Regions from separate parts of the Paenibacillus sp. FSL R10-2796 genome, predicted to be linked through region 2. Evidence: predicted binding sites of a transcription regulator. Region 2 holds the regulator's gene; each other region holds the start of a gene.
The links. The regulator Rex, encoded in region 2, represses fermentation and respiration genes when NADH is low (regulators of the CRP and FNR family bind a similar motif). The targets are predictions, from matches to a motif close to TTGTGAAATATTTCACAA.
Positions count from the first base shown of each region.

Region 1: the regulator Rex is predicted to act here: its motif matches at 2,770-2,787, upstream of NST58_RS21215 (polymer-forming cytoskeletal protein).
Region 3: the regulator Rex is predicted to act here: its motif matches at 3,184-3,201, upstream of pflB (formate C-acetyltransferase).

Region 1 is NZ_CP150178.1:4,664,986-4,671,092, reverse strand. Features, by position in the region: gene NST58_RS21225 (MFS transporter) at 1-1,245, opposite strand, end outside; gene NST58_RS21220 (LacI family DNA-binding transcriptional regulator) at 1,294-2,205, opposite strand; gene NST58_RS21215 (polymer-forming cytoskeletal protein) at 2,846-3,397, shown strand; gene NST58_RS21210 (hypothetical protein) at 4,019-4,264, shown strand; gene NST58_RS21205 (histidine phosphatase family protein) at 4,327-4,944, opposite strand; gene NST58_RS21200 (LysR family transcriptional regulator) at 5,103-6,005, shown strand; gene NST58_RS21195 (DinB family protein) at 6,068-6,107, shown strand, end outside.
Region 2 is NZ_CP150178.1:4,839,521-4,845,627, reverse strand. Features, by position in the region: gene dinG (ATP-dependent DNA helicase DinG) at 1-1,425, shown strand, start outside; gene NST58_RS21945 (redox-sensing transcriptional repressor Rex) at 1,556-2,209, shown strand; gene NST58_RS21940 (amidohydrolase) at 2,196-3,497, shown strand; gene NST58_RS21935 (DUF5590 domain-containing protein) at 3,670-4,188, shown strand; gene NST58_RS21930 (hypothetical protein) at 4,599-5,141, shown strand; gene NST58_RS21925 (AAA family ATPase) at 5,134-6,107, shown strand, end outside.
Region 3 is NZ_CP150178.1:5,112,264-5,118,370, reverse strand. Features, by position in the region: gene NST58_RS23230 (extracellular solute-binding protein) at 1-9, shown strand, start outside; gene adhE (bifunctional acetaldehyde-CoA/alcohol dehydrogenase) at 418-3,039, shown strand; gene pflB (formate C-acetyltransferase) at 3,294-5,555, shown strand; gene pflA (pyruvate formate-lyase-activating protein) at 5,773-6,107, shown strand, end outside.

The DNA of each region.
Region 1 (6,107 bases), 170 kb from region 2:
CTTTAATTTAGTGATAGTTGATAAGGCAAACAGCAGCAGTAAGACTCCGATTGAACCCATGACAGGACCAGGGCTGAAGAGATCAGACAAGAACGAGACAGCAGTAAGACCAATGGTTGGGGCTACACTCATGATAGAACCTAATACACCAAACACCCTACCCTGGATGTCTTCTGAAACTTCCAGCCTAAGGATTGTATTAATCAGCAACGTGGAGAATGAGAACATGAAGCCAATCACAAGAATGATAGGAATGGCAATCGCAGCGGAAGTGACGAATGATAACAGGAGGTACAGGGGACCGAGACATAGCAGTCCAGTCATAATAAGGAAACCTCTGTTTTTCAATTTGGAGCCGAGCAGCAAGATCAGACCGGATCCGATCATATAACCAAGTGGAATACAGGCTTCAATAAGTCCAAACTGAAAGGGAGTGGAATCCCACACGTTGACAGCCATAACCTGGGTCAACATCAGGGAGGGGACAAAAAATAAGGTTAAGGTAGGAAGCATAATCATAACGGCGCGTGCAAAAGGGTACCTCCAAATATAGTGAATTCCATCGATCAAATCCTGTGTGAATTTCCGTTCTTTCTTGGGCACGTTATTTAATTGAGTTGGCAAAGGAAGGGAACGGACCGCTAACACGAGCAGAAAGGAGAGGAAGAATGTAGCTCCATCAAATAAAATAGCGTCGGCTGCTCCAAAACTCGCTACGAAAATCCCACCGGCGGAATAACCAATAGTCCGGCAGATGTTTTCAGACAAGTTCAACAGTCCTACCGCTTTTTGTAGATGTTCTTTACCAACAACAGTAGTGATAGAAGCTTGGTATGCCGGGGACTGGAATAAAGCTGAAATGGTCGTAAGACCCGTCAGTATGGCGACGATAATGAACGAAGTAGAGGGCAGGGAAATGGCTAAAGCTAGCGTCACTACGAGTCCGCAACTTATCAGATCTGTGATCAGCATGAGGGTTCGACGATTGACCCTATCCGCAAAAGTTCCCCCTATCGATCCGAGCAAAGAACTAAGCAATAAATTGATTATCGTGATGATGGCAATCATTTTGGCGCTGCCGGTCGTTTGCAGTACCCATAAACTTAAAGCAATACTATGAAAAGTGTTACCGAACAAGGAAATGGAGTACGAACTGAGGAGCAGCAGGAATCTCCGATTTCCCCAAAGAGAGGGATGAGCTTGAACAGCAGAGGGAACTTGTTTCACTAATACAGGACCAGGCATAAGTTATGCTCCTTTCAACTTAAACGATTAAGTGAATAGCCAAAAAAATTATTCTACAAAATAACAATTATTTTCTTGTGCGGAGTAGTCAGAATGATGCAATAATTTGTCCATGAGTTCAAATGCAGTAGCCGCTTTATCCCCTGTGAAAATGAATTTATGAACGTCATCTCCTAATATTTCCGGACAATTGCAGGTGCAAAGAACAGAGAGTTGTTCGAACCTCCCGTTTTTTTCAACGTAACTTCCAATAAACTCATTAATGACAATGGCCTCTTTATAGCCCCCCTCCTGTAAGAATGTATTTAATTCCTCCAAATTGACAACGGTGAATATCGCTTCTTGAGGTAATGGAAGACTGTCCTGAATAAAGCGGGTGAGGAAAGAGTTATTGAAGCTCTCCATAATTAAACATACCTGTGAAAGGTCCTGTGGTTTTACCTTTTGCAGAGCTGCTCGATAGTTGAAAAGGACCTGCTTAAAGAGTTTATCTTCAATCATGCTGTCGATCAGAATCAAAGGAATTCCTTCTACAAAATGCTTGGAGATCGAATAAAAGGCTTCCTCGCGCACATCGATCAGAAATACAGCCTCCAGCTTTCTTTCTACGATAATATCCAAAGAAGGCTGGTCAACATCAAGTGAATATAGCAGCGTATGGTAACCAGCATTTGTTAACCGTTGTTCCAAGGCATGTATAAATGAGAACTGGGCATGGAGCTTCCAGTGTGGGGTATGGGCTGCTGTGTTAACAAGCACACCGACCAATCTTGTTTTCTGATTCGCAAGTGAACGTGCTGCCAGATTCGGTATGTAATGCAGTTCCTCGGCAAGCTGAAGAATCTGCTGGCGCGTTTTCTCAGGAATGGTTTGGTTGCCGACACGATTCAGAACATAGCTCACTGTTGCGACGGAGACATTGGCACGAAGTGCGATGTCCTTCATGGTTGTCTTTTTCACCAGTAAATAGCTCCCTTATCCTTGTGATATTTTCTAAAGATTAACATTCTGATTCTAAAGCGTCAATGGGGGGGAGTGAGCAGTCAGATGACCCTGTTAAGTTGCTAGAAATGGAAGATTGTAGCCCTTGAGATTCAACTCTGGGAAGATCTGCTTGATAATCGTCTTAAGCTAAATTATACGAAACAAGCTTTATGCAAAAGCTGAAAAAATGCTTATTAACCCAATGGTCATCCTTCCGCTGTATTATTTTTATGCTGGAGTTTTGCATAAACCTAACATTAAAAAAGTAAGTGTAGAGTATGATGGTTCCATATCTTTTTCAAGAGAATATCTAATCTAAAGATTTATAGTAATAAAGATTATGAGGATACTTCCGCAGTTATTGGGAGTGTCCTTTTTGTATGGAATTAAGCACCTTTGTGACCTTTCTTAAAATTTGGGTAAATAAGTATTAAGATCCATGAACCTAAAACGGGCAGCGAGATGAGGTGTTACTTATGGATACGATTCCGGATGGAGAGGAGTGATCTTTGTGAAACCGCTTCAGATAACGACACAATATTGTGAAAATTTTCACCTGTTTATTAAAATTTTTAATATATAATTAATTTATAATCAAAAACAAGGGGGATTTCAAATGAAGTTATTTAAAATGATGTTAGTAGCAGGCGTCTCGGTTGCAGTCTTGTCTGGTTGTGGTGCGAATAATAATAATGCGACTAATTCGGCGGCTACTACGGCTCCAACTACAGAGCAAACGGATGCAGTTACTACAGCTTCAATCGTAAATCAAGCAGATGCGTTTACCAAGGCTGTAAGTAAAGATGGAAATTGGATTATTGCCATTCTAAATGATGTGACGATTGCCCAAGATGTTGTTGTTGAAGGCGAATTCCATGATAAAGGGGCCGCAGACGGCGACATCTACCGTAAGATTGCTCTTTATGCCCAAGACGCTGATCACAAAGTTACTGCCAATTACACACTCACTGTACCTAAGTTAACTGTACAAAGTGAAAATTTACGAGTTCAAGGCGGAACCATTAAAGGTGATGTTTATGTAGAAGCGAACGGATTTAATCTGCATGAAACCTCGACTATTGATGGAAATCTTTACTTCGCAAACGAAGATGTGAAAGCAACTGCAGGGATTGAAGGTAAAGTGACTGGGGCAACTGAAGTTAAATAAGTTAGTGATGTTTTCGATTAGTTAGATGTAGAAGTTGAAGGACTAAATAGATAGAATTATTCGGATAGGTTCAGGAAAAAGGAATCAGTATGAATGGGCAAACTCATAATGGACTACACCCCATCTAGTTACCATATGAGAGCCGACGGAAGCTTTGAAGTAACAAGTAATGGAGTATTGAAGTGTACAGTAGATGGTTTTAACTGTATTTTGTACAACTAAAATGCTCAAAATGCTCGGCCAATAAAAATAGCTGTATTTAGTACATCAATTTTTCTTGATTTAATACTCTACAGGCTACTTCTCTAGTTTTTAATTGTATAGAATACACTTAAAGTTAGAATTAGCCCTTGTGGATATGGAATAAGTGTATAGAATGCAGTTATCTTACAAATTTCACCAAGATAGTGCGTTACAACGGAGTGGGTATCCGAAAGCTACAAATGATTAAGCTTAGCTCGTAACCTACTCAAGCAAACCACCGCAGACCCAAAACACCAGGCAGTGAACCTCCAACGGAGAATCGCTGCCTGGTTGTTTTTTGTGGATGAATATATGAACTATTGTTGATTTTCTTCATATTGACTTATAATATTACTACCACTACTAGGAGGAACACATATGTCTAAGGAGTATTCGCGCACATATATTGAGAGCGTAAAGCTTGAAATGTTAAATAGGTTGGGATTAAAGCAGGTGTTCTTCAAGGAGCAAATAGGGGATAGCCTAATTTTTGAAGCTGTGGGCTTTGATAAAGGGGCAAAACATCGCTTTTGCGTTAGACCAAAGACGAAAACGATTGATGAATTCATTTCAGGCAAATGGATGAAGGTCCGCAGTTTTATAATCAAAAGTGTGGATATTTAATGTTGAACCCTATAAAGGTAGCCCCGTTAATCGGAGTTACCTTTTTATTTTTTGACCCATAGTCATTGATAATGTGAAGTATCTCCATACAGATCAATGGTTGTATTGTTATCAGTTAGGGTTACTTTACATAATGCTGTAGAGAGAATATCCGGTAACTCCCCAATTTCCTGCAATGATTTATTGAGAAAATAAGCCATAATGACTTTTAAAGTCATCCGATGCGTGACGATGAGCACTTCTAGCCCTACGTTATCGTTTATGATGCGCTCCATTGTCGGCACTACTCTTTGTTCAAGCTGCTTGTAAGTTTCACCTGAGGTTAGAGGAATATATAGATCGGGTCTAGTGAAAAAATGGGAATATTGTAAAGGGGATTCTAGTTGTATCTGATCCGTATTCATTCCTTCCCAGCTCCCCATGTTAATTTCCATTAAAGAAACTTGCTGATGAATAGGTAAACTCCGCTTTCCCCGTAAAATCTGCGCAGTATGCAATGCTCTTGGACTAGTACTAGAATAAATTGCGCCTAAGTTTTCTACTTCCAAACGATCTCTTAACCATTCCGCCTGCTGTTCACCCAAGGCTGTAAGCGCAGAATTTTGATGCCCTTGCATTCGTTTTTGTAAATTCCATTCTGTTTGCCCGTGGCGGGTTAAGTATAATACTGTCTTTGTCATTAACGTGACCTCCCTTATGAATAGTTGTAAGTATAAGATAAATAAATATAAATAAACAATATATAATAGTTAACATCCATAATGTATAGTTATAGTAAAATGGCTGAGGATAAGCGGCGAATACTGATATTATTTTATGAAGTGAGGAAGAGATCACGATGAACTATCATGTATTAAAATTGTTTTATTACGTTGCGATCACAGGTAGTGTGACCAAAGCCTCTGAACGTTTGCATATCAGTCAACCCGCTATATCAGCGCAAATCCGTAAGTTTGAACGGGAGAATCATATTTTATTATTTGAAATTAAAGGAAAGAGGATGGTGCTCACCCCTTTAGGAAAAAGGTTAATCGAACCTCTTGAGAAGTTTTTTGCCATGGGTGATCAAGTCCAGCAAATCATTGAAGACTATCACAAATTTCCTGAGGGGAATCTGCGGATTGCAGGTAATTATTTGGCGACAAGCATCCTCATTCCCCGGTGGGCGTCATTATTCAAACAATCTTTTCCGGAAGTTAACATTCAGATCACTACTACTAATTCTCATGGTGTCATGGGAAAATTAAATAATTTTGAAGCAGACGTGGCGATTTACAGTGATATGGAGTTTCCTTCGCATAATACAGGAGTGTTCGAACATCGGGAGTTATATAGGGACGAGTATATATTCGTGGTTTCTTCCCATCACCCTATTGCCAATCAGCAGGTTAGTTTTGAAGAAGTGATGTCTGAAGCATTTATTATGAGGGAAGAGGGCAGTGCAGCCAGAGAGCGGCTTGTCCGGTTGTGTGAAGAAAGAAGTGTACAGCAGCCAACGATTGGGCTTCAATTTAATGGAGTGAATGAAGTTATTCAAGCTGTCATTGCCGGTTATGGAATTAGTTATGTATCCGCTTTGTTGGCGAAACCTTATCTTGATCAGGGAACATTAGCTAAAATAGCAGTAGAAAATGTAGTCTCCAAGCATTCGATATGGATGGGCTACAGAAAGAAGGAACTTCAAGAAAGTTATATGCAGTCGTTTATTACGCTCGTTATGAAACAATTAAGTATAAAATAATTTTAGGAAATTAAAGATAATCTCATGGTAAACTATGGATAAAAATATTAGGAGGGGTCATAATGGATCAAATTGTATTCAAACAAATTAAGTTTGTGCGAA
Region 2 (6,107 bases):
AAACATCTTGGCATGCATATGAAGCATTTCACTGTGGCACACACATTATCGCGGCTGTATAAAGATAGCCGAAACGGACAGCTTCCTGCTCTGCGCCAGATATTACAGTCGTCAGGCAGTGAAGAGGCTTCAGAATGGAGCGGAGTCATCGATCGGATCTACCCGGATCTGCTTACCGTCAAAGAAACCTGGGATGCACTCAGCGACAAGCTGTTCAGCCTTTTGCCGGAACGCAGTGATGCAGGGGCAGGGGAAGCGGGACAACTGGTTATGCGTTTGATTCCCGCCCGTAAGCCGAAGGATTGGGATGAATTGGTTGCACTAGAGAACACTATGAATCTGACGTTAAGCGACATCATCCGTAAGGGTGATAAAATGCTTAACGAGATGCGCGACCAGGAAAGCCAATCCTCAGCAGACAGTCTTGTTACTGATATTAGCGGTTTATTTAAGGATTTGGCTTCCATCCGTGAGCAAGTAAGATTCTTTATGGGGCTGAATGACGATAATGTAGTATATTGGCTGGAGGCAAATGGGAATTACCGCAGCAAATCACTGCAGATGTATGCTGTCCCTGTGGATGTTAGCAGCCAGCTTAAAGAGTTGTTCTTCGATAAGAAAAAAAGCATCGTGCTTACCTCGGCGACGCTGTCTGTAGATAAATCTTTTCAATTTATGATTGATAATCTCGGACTTAACGAAGCTGCGGAAGAAGGACGTCTAATGACCTCACTTCTTCCTTCTCCCTTTAAGTATCGCGAGCAGGCACTGTTAGTTATACCGCGTGATTTTCCTAGTGTGAAGGGCAGTGTGGGCGATGCTCGATTTGTCGATACACTCGTACAGTCATTATCGGAAGCTGCTAAAACAACACGTGGGCGGATGCTGGTTCTGTTTACTTCTTATAAAATGCTGCGTCAGGTATATGATCCGCTTAAAGAGGCTTTAGCCTCACAAGAGATTACGGTGCTTGGTCAAGGCGTGGAAGGTGGCAGCCGGAGCAAGCTGATCCGCCGCTTTCAGGACAGTGCAGCATCCGTATTGCTGGGGACGAGCAGCTTCTGGGAAGGTGTAGATATTCCAGGTGAAGCACTGACTTGCCTGGCCATCGTGAGACTTCCGTTTCAACCGCCGAATCACCCGTTGGCGGAAGCGAAGTCGGAGTTATTACAGGCCCAGAAGAAGAATCCGTTCATGAAATTATCTGTTCCTCAAGCGGTTATTCGTTTTAAGCAGGGATTCGGAAGACTGGTTCGCACGGCGCAGGATCGCGGAATAGTTATTGTTTATGATACAAGGGTTATTGAATCTCATTACGGGAAGTATTTCCTTTATTCATTGCCTGGTCCCAAAATGGAGCATATGCTTACTGATCAAATGGTCCCTCGCATAGCGGAATGGCTAGAGGATGGCGGCGCTTCTTAAAACGCTCGTCTTCAGTTTAGCTCCTCCTTATCCTTAAGGGCGGTGTGTTACAGTACCGTCCTTAATAAGGAGAGGTAGACGTTTGAATATGGATTTTCACAAGAACATTACTATTTTTAGGAGGAAAAATATGAAATCGGATAAAATATCAGAAGCCGTTGTTCGCAGACTGCCTGTGTACTTGCGTTTTTTGAATGATCTCCAGAATCGCGAAATATTAACAGTTTCCTCTCAGGAACTTGGACAAAAGCTTGATCTTAATCCCGCACAGATTCGTAAGGATTTAGCATATTTTGGTGACTTCGGCAGAAAAGGTATCGGCTATGATGTAACGTATCTTATTGAGAAAATCCGTCATATCCTGAAGCTGGATCAACAGCTTAATGTAGCTTTAGTTGGAGCAGGTAATCTCGGACATGCCTTGTCTAATTACAATGCATATCTTAAAGATACTATGAAAATCACGGCTATATTTGATTCGTACGCTCCTAAGGTTGGACGTAAGATCAACTCCCTTACTGTGCAACCGATGGATGAACTAGGCAGCACGATTCGTGAGCAAGGTATTCGCATTGCCATTATTACCGTACCTGATTCAGAAGCTCAAAATGTAGCAGATATTCTCATTTCTTCTGGGATTGAAGCGATTTTGAACTTTGCCCCTGTGATTCTGAAGACACCACCGAATATCCGGGTGCATGCAGCTGATTTTACAACTGATCTGCAAAGTCTTGCTTATTACTTGCGGGATGGAAAGGAAGAAAGCGAACATGAACAACAATAAAACGATAATTAAGGGCGGGTATTTTCTGACTCCGGGAACGGATGAGCCGGTTCTGAGTGGATATATGACTATTGAAGATGATTTAATCACTTACATAGGAAAAGAAGAGCCTCAGATGGAAGCTGGAGTGCAAGTGGTTGATGGCAGCCGTCTGCTGTTCATGCCTGGACTTGTAAACACACATGGTCATGCGGCGATGTCTTTGCTGCGTGGATATGGAGATGATTTAGCGCTACAAGTGTGGCTTCAGGAGAAGATGTGGCCAATGGAGGAAAAGTTCACCGGTGATGATGTATACTGGGGAACCTCCTTATCTGTATTGGAAATGCTGAAGGGTGGAACTACGACCTTCCTCGATATGTATGATCATATGGACCGAGTAGCCGAGGTAGCTGAGTTATCAGGTATCCGTTCCGTATTGATGCGTGGTGTGATCGGGTTATGTCCAGAGGATGTACAGAATCACAAGCTTGCGGAAGCGATTTCTTTTGCCCGTAACTGGCATGGAAAGGCTGAAGGCAGAATTACTACTATGATCTCGCCGCACGCCCCTTATACTTGCCCTCCGGACTTCCTGGTTAAGTTCGTGCAGGCAGCGCATGATCTGGATTTACCGATGCATACGCATATGTCCGAAACGAAACGTGAAGTGGAACAAAATGTGGCGGATTACGGGTTGCGTCCTGTAGCTCACTTAGAGAAGCTTGGCATGTTCACACGTCCCTCGATAGTTGCACATGGTGTTCATTTAAATGATGAAGAGATTGAGATCTTGGCTCGCCATAATGTGGGTGTATCTCATAATCCGGGCAGTAATTTGAAGTTGGCTAGCGGAGTGGCTCGGGTTACTGATCTTCTAAAAGCTGGTGTGAAGGTGTCTCTTGGCACGGATGGCGCGGCAAGCAACAATAACTTGGATATGTTTGAAGAGATGCGGCTTGCAGCTCTCATTCATAAGGGTGTCAGCGGTGATCCAACGGCTGTTCCAGCTCCAGAGGCTCTGCGTATGGCTACAGAATATGGCGCGCAGTCCATCTTTTTAAATAATGTAGGCAGACTTGCTGTAGGGATGAAAGCAGATTTCATTGCTATTGATATCGATCAGCCGCATTTGCTGCCACACACAGATCTGTTGTCTCATGCGGTTTACTCTGCTAGCGCTAAGGATGTTGAGCATGTGTGGGTGAATGGTAAACAGGTCATCAAGCATGGACAATGCTTAACCCTGGATGAGGAAGCTATCCGGCGTAAAGCGCAAGAAGCCTTCGAAGGTTTATTGAAGCGTTAAGTCTGGAGAATAACGAATAAATAATAGGCTGCGACTTTTTGCTTTTAGCAAAAGTTGCGGCCTTTTGTGTATTTTTAAGGCTGGGAAACCTAGAAAATTATGAAATTTTGGATAAACACGCGGGTGTGTTATATAATCAAAAAAGATATATTACTAGAAAGGGAGCTGTACCTTGAAGAAAAGGAAAAAATGGATCCTCCTGGGGTCAGTTCTGATTCTGCTCCTGGGGTTTGGACTTATCCAGTTCTATGCCTATATTATGAAAGATCAATGGAACGAGCGTGATATCGCTAAGGATGTTGCCAAAACCAGAGCGGGTCTAACAGAGGTAACCAAAGCACAAAAATCGGTTTGGGATGAAAATGCAGTGTACTGGGTATTAACAGGGAAAAATGAAGCCGGGACTGCTCTTATGGTCTGGGTCCGCTTTACGGTAGATGGAAAATTTGCTGAAGGCGACGACGCAGTGTTTGCTGAGGAACTAAGTAAAGGAACCTCGGAAGCCCAAATACGCGGCATTATCAAAGCTGATCTTCCGGACATAACGATTGAACGCTTGCTGCCGGGAGTATATAACGGAGAGTATGCTTGGCAGCTTTTTTATAAACAGAGCGGTCGGTATTATTATCAATTTTATCGCTTTTCGGATGGGTCCCGAATGGGCGAAGGTTACAGTTTACCTAAAAGTTAAGCTGAACATAAGGAAATTAAGGGTGTCATAGTAAACAAGCGAACTTATAATAAGTTCGCTTGTTTACATTTATTTGATGTACAAAAGTGATATACTAAGTGATATACTGAATGGGTGGTTATCATCGAATATTCTCTTAAATTCACATACGAAAATAGGCCGATTGATTAAAAATCAAGGCCGGTTTTGTCGAAAGTGAGGAATTTATTTGGTATTGATGGAAATATTTAAAAAATTAAATTTTAAATATATTCACATTTATTTTGAAATTAGTATATACACCTGTGATATACTACTACTTGTAATTAGAACAGCAATAAGAGACTTCAGTCTCTCTGATGAGCTCTCAAGTAGCTATAAATTATTATAATGAGCTTTATATTTTGTCATCTTTGAGAGGAGGACGTTTCTTGAAATTACGTCTTGTACCTGTGCTGATAACGTCTCTACTGTCGGCTACTCTATTGTTTGGTGGCTTCTTTTTGTATCGTCAGTTTGCAATGCAGGAACCACTTCAGAAGATTGTATCTCAATATGAGGGCGTCAATAATTCTCATATCAGTATTAACCGCAATGAGGTCACTTTGAAACTTGATCTCCAGCCAGGCACGAAATTACGTGAGCTGGTTCAGTACGTCTCCCAAGAAGGAAAATCGATGATTGATGGACGTACACTAAAACTTGATGTAGAACAGAACTCCAGTGAATTGCTGGATGAATACTGGGATAAAGCGATGTTCTCTGTAGCTGAAGCCATGGAGAGCCGTAAATATACACTTATACCCACAGAACTTGATGGACTCAAAGCGCAATATCCGCAATATAAAAATGTGATAGCCTCAACAGAAATTGACGACAATAATGTCTATGTAAGCTTGAGTAATGGAAAAGAAAGCAAATTTATTATTTTGCCGCGAAAACCTGCGACATTGGGGGTATGGAATAATGCCTAAATACCTTAAAGAAATTCTAATCGGATTTGTTCCTGTCTTGTTTATTTTCATGGCTTTTCTAGGCATTAATATATTCCCGATTGTAATTGCTGCTGGGATGCTCACGGCTTTACTTATCATTGCTCATTTAAGAGGCGGACTTGCGGTAAATGCAGGTGCCGGGAAGAAACGCAAGAAGGATGGACCTTCAAAGCTTACTTTTGAAGAAATTGGCGGGCAAGACAATGCAAAACAGGAGCTTCGTGAAGCGTTGGATTTTTTGATCCGGCATGAGGAAATCAGCAAATTCGGGATTCGGCCTTTGAAAGGGATTCTGCTTACAGGCCCTCCAGGAACAGGTAAGACCCTTATGGCTAGAGCAGCAGCACATTATACGAACTCTGTATTTGTTGCAGCATCAGGCAGTGAGTTTGTAGAAATGTACGTAGGTGTCGGTGCCGGCCGTATCCGCGATTTGTTTAAGGATGCCCGTACCCGCGCCCTTAAGGAAAACAAGCAAAGCGCTATTATTTTCATAGATGAAATTGACGTAATTGGCGGTAAGCGTGAAGGCGGACAGCAACGAGAATATGATCAGACCTTGAATCAGCTGTTGACTGAGATGGACGGGATCTATAACAACGAAACACCACGCATTCTACTGGTAGCAGCCACTAACCGTAAAGAAATGCTTGATTCAGCATTGCTGCGTCCTGGCCGGTTTGACCGTCATATTCAAGTGGACATGCCTGATAAAAAAGGCCGCAGATCGATTCTCGAATTACATGCCAAAAATAAGCCGCTTCATGCCAATGTGAACCTCGACAAAATTTCCGAAGAAGCCTATGGTTTTTCCGGTGCTCAGCTCGAAAGTGTTATGAATGAGGCAGCAATTTATATGATGCGTGAGGAATTGACAGAGGTTGAGCAGCGGCATCTGTCGATGGCGATTGACAAGGTTATGATGGGGGAAAAAACGGACAGAGA
Region 3 (6,107 bases), 270 kb from region 2:
GTAGAATAGGCAAGGAAGGACAGAACCGGCTCCTTTAGGAGTCGGTTTTTTTATGTTTATATTATTGATATTTTTATAAATCAACCCAACGGATGGCTTCCGACTATTTTTTAGAGGGTCATGAGAAAAATAGAGTGTCAACAAAATTAGATTTGTATTTTTAAAATATTTTTGCGAGCGGAAAGGTAGAAAATGGGTATCGGTTCTTGTCTTTTTAAACATAAACTTTAGATTTAAGGAATGATACAGCATAAATAATGGTAAAAAACCTATAATATGATCGAATGAAAGCGCTTTGAAAACAAATCAAAAAAACTTTATACTTTGTGAAAGATTTCACTATACAAGGTGGAAATGATGTGATAAGATAAATGTGTAGAGAAAAACAACCTAAAAATTGACAGGAGGACGAGGGAGATGGCAGTTAAGAACGAAGTCGCCGCCCAAGTTAAACAAACTACCGCTGAAGAGTATATTCAGACTTTGGTGGATAAAGCGAAAAAAGCACATGAGGCATTCATGGCGCTGGATCAAGAGCAAGTTGACACAATCGTTCATGCAATGGCGTTGGCTGGACTCGACAAACATATGTACCTCGCTAAATTGGCTGTAGAAGAAACTGGCCGCGGGGTTTACGAAGACAAAATTACTAAAAACATCTTCTCGACAGAATATATCTGGCACGGAATTAAATACGATAAAACAGTAGGCGTTATTGAAGACAATGCTTATGAAAGCTTCCAAAAAATTGCTGAGCCCGTCGGAATTGTAATGGGTATCACACCGGTAACCAACCCTACATCCACCACGATGTTTAAAGCGTTGATTTCGATTAAGACACGGAACCCTATTATATTCGGTTTCCACCCATCTGCGCAAGAGTGTAGTGCAGCAGCTGCTAGAATTCTTCATGATGCGGCTGTAAAAGCTGGCGCACCTGAGAATTGTATCCAATGGATTGAAATGCCAACGATGGACAAAACAAACGCTTTGATGAACAACCCTGACGTTGCACTTATTCTTGCAACAGGCGGTTCTGCAATGGTAAAAGCAGCTTATAGCTGTGGTAAACCAGCTCTTGGCGTAGGTCCTGGTAACGTACCTGCATTCATCGAAAAGAGCGCGGATATCGATCAAGCCGTAACGGACATCATTCTTTCCAAAACATTTGATAATGGTATGATCTGTGCTTCCGAGCAAGCTGTTATTATCGAAGAACCAATCTTCGATCAAGTGAAAAAGAAAATGATCGCTAATGGCTGCTACTTTGTTAACAAAGAAGAAGCTGCCAAACTTACTAGCGGCGCTATGAACGTTGATAAATGTGCGGTTAATCCAGCAATCGTTGGACAATCCGCAGTGAAAATTGCTGAAATGTGCGGCATTCAAGTTCCTGCCGGCACTAAGATTCTGGTAGCAGAACTTGAAGGTGTAGGCACTAAATATCCATTGTCCGCTGAAAAATTGAGTCCTGTGCTTGCTTGCTACAAAGTTAAAAACGCAGATCAAGGTATTGAACGCGCAGCACAAGTTGTTGAATTTGGTGGTATGGGCCATAGTTCGGCTATCCACTCCAACAACGAAGAAGTAATCATGAAGTTCTCTAACCGTCTGCAAACAGGACGTATTCTCGTTAACTCGCCTTCCACTCATGGTGCGATCGGCGATATCTATAACACTAACATCCCTTCGTTGACGCTGGGCTGCGGATCTTATGGTCGTAACTCCGTGTCGCAAAACGTTACAGCAATCAATTTGATCAACGTGAAAAGGGTGAATCGTCGTACCGTGAATATGCAATGGTTTAAAGTACCTGACAAGATCTATTTCGAAAAAGGCGCTACTCAGTACCTGACCAAAATGCCTGATATCACACGTGTCGCAATTATCACTGACCCAATGATGGTTAAGCTTGGATATGTTGAGAGAGTTGAACATTACCTGCGTCAACGCCAAACTCCTGTAGCGATCGAAGTGTTCTCGGAAGTTGAACCAGATCCATCGACAACTACAGTTGAAAAAGGTACAGCAATGATGAACAGATTCCAACCGGACTGCATCATCGCACTTGGTGGTGGTTCCCCAATGGATGCTGCAAAAGGAATGTGGTTATTCTATGAACATCCAGACGCAGACTTTAATGGTCTGAAACAAAAATTCATGGATATCCGTAAACGGGTTTACAAATTCCCTAAACTTGGAAACAAAGCTAAGTTTGTAGCGATTCCAACTACTTCGGGTACAGGTTCGGAAGTAACATCTTTCGCAGTTATTACCGATAAAACAACTGAACAACACACTAAATATCCTTTGGCTGACTACGAGCTAACTCCAGACGTAGCTATCATTGATCCAGAGTTCGTATATAGCTTGCCAAAAACTGCTGTAGCTGATACAGGTATGGACGTATTGACACATGCCATCGAAGCTTATGTATCTGTAATGGCGAGTGACTACACGGATGGTCTGGCAATTAAAGCAATCCAATTGGTATTCCAATACCTTGAAAAATCGGCTCTTGAAGGCGACAGAGTTGCCCGTGAAAAAATGCATAACGCATCAACACTTGCTGGTATGGCCTTTGCTAATGCTTTCCTGGGTATTAACCACAGCTTGGCGCATAAATGGGGCGGTCAATATCACACTGCTCACGGTCGTACTAATGCGATCCTTATGCCACACGTTATTCGTTACAATGCTAAGAAACCTACGAAGTTCGCTTCGTTCCCTAAATATTCACACTTCGTAGCTGACGAGCGTTATGCAGAAATCGCCCGTATTCTGGGATTGCCAGCTCGCACAACTGAAGAAGGTGTAACTAGCCTGATCAATGCTATTCGCGACATGAACAAAAAACTGGGTATCGAAGAATCCTTCCAACAATTGGGCTTTGATCCTAAGGATTTTGAATCCCATGTAGATTACTTGGCTGACCGTGCATTTGAAGATCAATGTACAACTGCCAATCCTAAGCTGCCACTGGTATCTGAACTTGCAGATGTATATCGTAATGCTTTCTACGGAAGATTTGATAATTAATATTTGGTTAAGTAGATAATAGGATGGTTGTGGATTAGATATAAGTGACAAATATCACCGGAAAGGTGATATTTGTCACAGTCTATTTATAGAAAATAAACTAAAATGTTTATATAAACAACGGTCCCATATATGGAACAATGATTGTGAATTTTCGAACAACCATATTTTTCTTGGGATCACGAGACACGGGATCAACCTTCAAGCCCGCGATCTCTACAAATATAATATAAATATAGATGGAGGGATTTAGCATGTCGGTGATTGAAAAAGATGTACAAGAAGTGAAATCCGGTTGGAGAAGTTTTACAAAAGGTAAATGGTCCAGAAAAGTTGACGTTAACAACTTTATCGCAAGCAACATTAAGCCTTATGAAGGAAACGAAGAATTCCTCGTAGGACCTACTAGTAACACAACTGAACTGTGGAAGATTATTTCCCAATTGAGCAAGGAAGAAAGAGAAAGAGGCGGCGTATGGGATGTTTCTCTAGATACTGTCTCCACAATCACTTCACATGCTCCAGGCTACATTGACAAGGACAAGGAACAAATTGTAGGCGTACAGACTGATGCTCCTTTCAAACGTTCCATCCAGCCATTCGGCGGGATCAAGATGATGGTTGATGCTACGAAGGCTTATGGCTTCGAGCTTCCACAAAACATCGTTGACATGTTTACGAACATTCGCAAAACGCATAACCAAGGCGTATTTGATGCATATACACCAGACATGAGAGCTGTGCGTAAATCCGGCGTAATTACAGGTCTTCCTGATGCTTACGGACGCGGACGCATCATCGGCGACTACCGCCGCATTGCTCTGTACGGTATTGATTTCCTCATTAAAGACAAAAAACAACAACAAACTGAGCTTGAAGTAGATTCCATGACTGAAGATATCATTCGTTTGCGTGAAGAGCTGTCCGAACAAATTCGTGCACTTGGCGAATTGAAAGAAATGGCAGCTGCTCATGGTATGGATATTTCCAGACCAGCGACCAACTTCAAAGAAGCTACTCAATGGGTATACTTCGGATATCTGGCAGCAGTTAAAGAGCAAAATGGTGCGGCGATGTCCCTGGGCCGTGTGTCCTCTTTCCTGGACATCTATGCAGAACGCGATATTGCTGAAGGTACTTTGACTGAAGAACAAGTACAAGAAATCGTCGATCATTTCGTAATGAAACTGCGTATCGTGAAATTCTTGCGTACACCTGACTATAATGATCTGTTCTCCGGCGACCCAACATGGGTAACTGAATCCATCGGTGGTATGGCTGAAGACGGAACAACTCGTGTTACTAAGAACAGCTTCCGTTTCTTGAACACCCTGTACAACTTGGGTCCAGCTCCGGAACCAAACTTAACTGTACTGTGGTCCGAAAAATTGCCTGAAGCCTTCAAAAAATATTGTGCTAAGGTTTCCATCGAAACTAGTGCAATTCAGTATGAAAATGACGATGTAATGCGTCCATACTGGGGTGAAGATTATGCGATTGCTTGCTGCGTATCTCCAATGCGTATCGGTAAACAAATGCAGTTCTTCGGTGCTCGTGCCAACCTGGCAAAAGCATTACTGTATGCTATCAATGGTGGTGTGGATGAAAAATCCGGAGCACAAGTTGGACCGGAATTCCCAGCGATCACTTCTGAATATCTGGATTATGACGAAGTAATGAAACGTTTCAAACCGATGATGGAGTGGTTGGCTAAGACTTATGTTAACACTTTGAACATCATTCACTATATGCATGACAAATATTCTTACGAACGTATCGAAATGGCGCTGCATGACCGTGACATTCTGCGTACGATGGCTTGTGGTATTGCTGGGCTGTCCGTTGCAGCTGACTCACTAAGCGCAATTAAATACGCCAAAGTAAAACCTATTCGTAACGAACAAGGTATTGCGATCGATTTCGAAACCGAAGGCGAATTCCCTTGCTACGGTAACAATGACGATGCTGTTGACAGCATCGCAGTAGAATTGGTTGAAACCTTCATGACTATGATCCGTAAAAACAAAACATATCGTGATTCTGTGCCGACTCAATCGGTACTGACCATTACTTCGAATGTAGTGTACGGTAAGAAGACAGGTACTACACCTGATGGACGTAAGAAAGGTGAACCTTTCGCACCAGGTGCTAACCCAATGCACGGACGTGACAAGAAAGGCGCCTTGGCTTCCCTGAACTCTGTAGCTAAACTGCCTTACTCCGATGCACAAGATGGTATCTCTAATACGTTCTCCATCGTACCTAAGGCACTTGGTAAAGACGAGGATTCCCGTAAGTCTAACCTGGTACACATGATGGATGGATACTTCCATAACAACGCTCAGCATTTGAATGTTAACGTATTTAACCGTGAACAGCTGATGGACGCTATGGAGCACCCAGAGAACTATCCACAATTGACTATCCGTGTATCCGGTTATGCAGTTAACTTCATCAAGCTGACTCGTGAACAACAAATGGATGTAATCAACCGTACATTCCACGGTTCGATGTAATTTGTTCCTGTCATGAAGATCTTTGAATTAGTACTACTATTGAAATAATTGCAAGGAAGATACCGCCCTTGTCTCAAGGGCGGTAATATCTTGTTTGAGAATTGTTAAAATTTTAAATTTTATTGCCGCGATATAGGGATATGACAGTCTCAAGGACAGGGATCTTCATCGTTGAAAAAGGGACTGTTAGTCTGGCGTGGCGAAAGGATGACATCCTATGATTAAAGGTCGCATACATTCTTTGGAAACCTTTGGAACCGTTGATGGACCTGGTATTCGATTTGTCTTATTTATGCAAGGCTGCTTGCTGAAATGTCAGTATTGCCATAACCCTGATACCTGGGCTTTAGATGAAGGTAAAGAAATGACTCTAGAAGAAGTGCTTTCGGAAATCGAGCCATATATAAACTACTATCGTTCATCCGGTGGCGGGTTAACTGTATCCGGTGGAGAACCAACCTTGCAGGCGCAATTTGTAAAGCAGTTATTTACGGAAGTGAAGAAGCGTTGGAATTTGCACACCACATTAGACAGTAATGGTTACAACGAAGG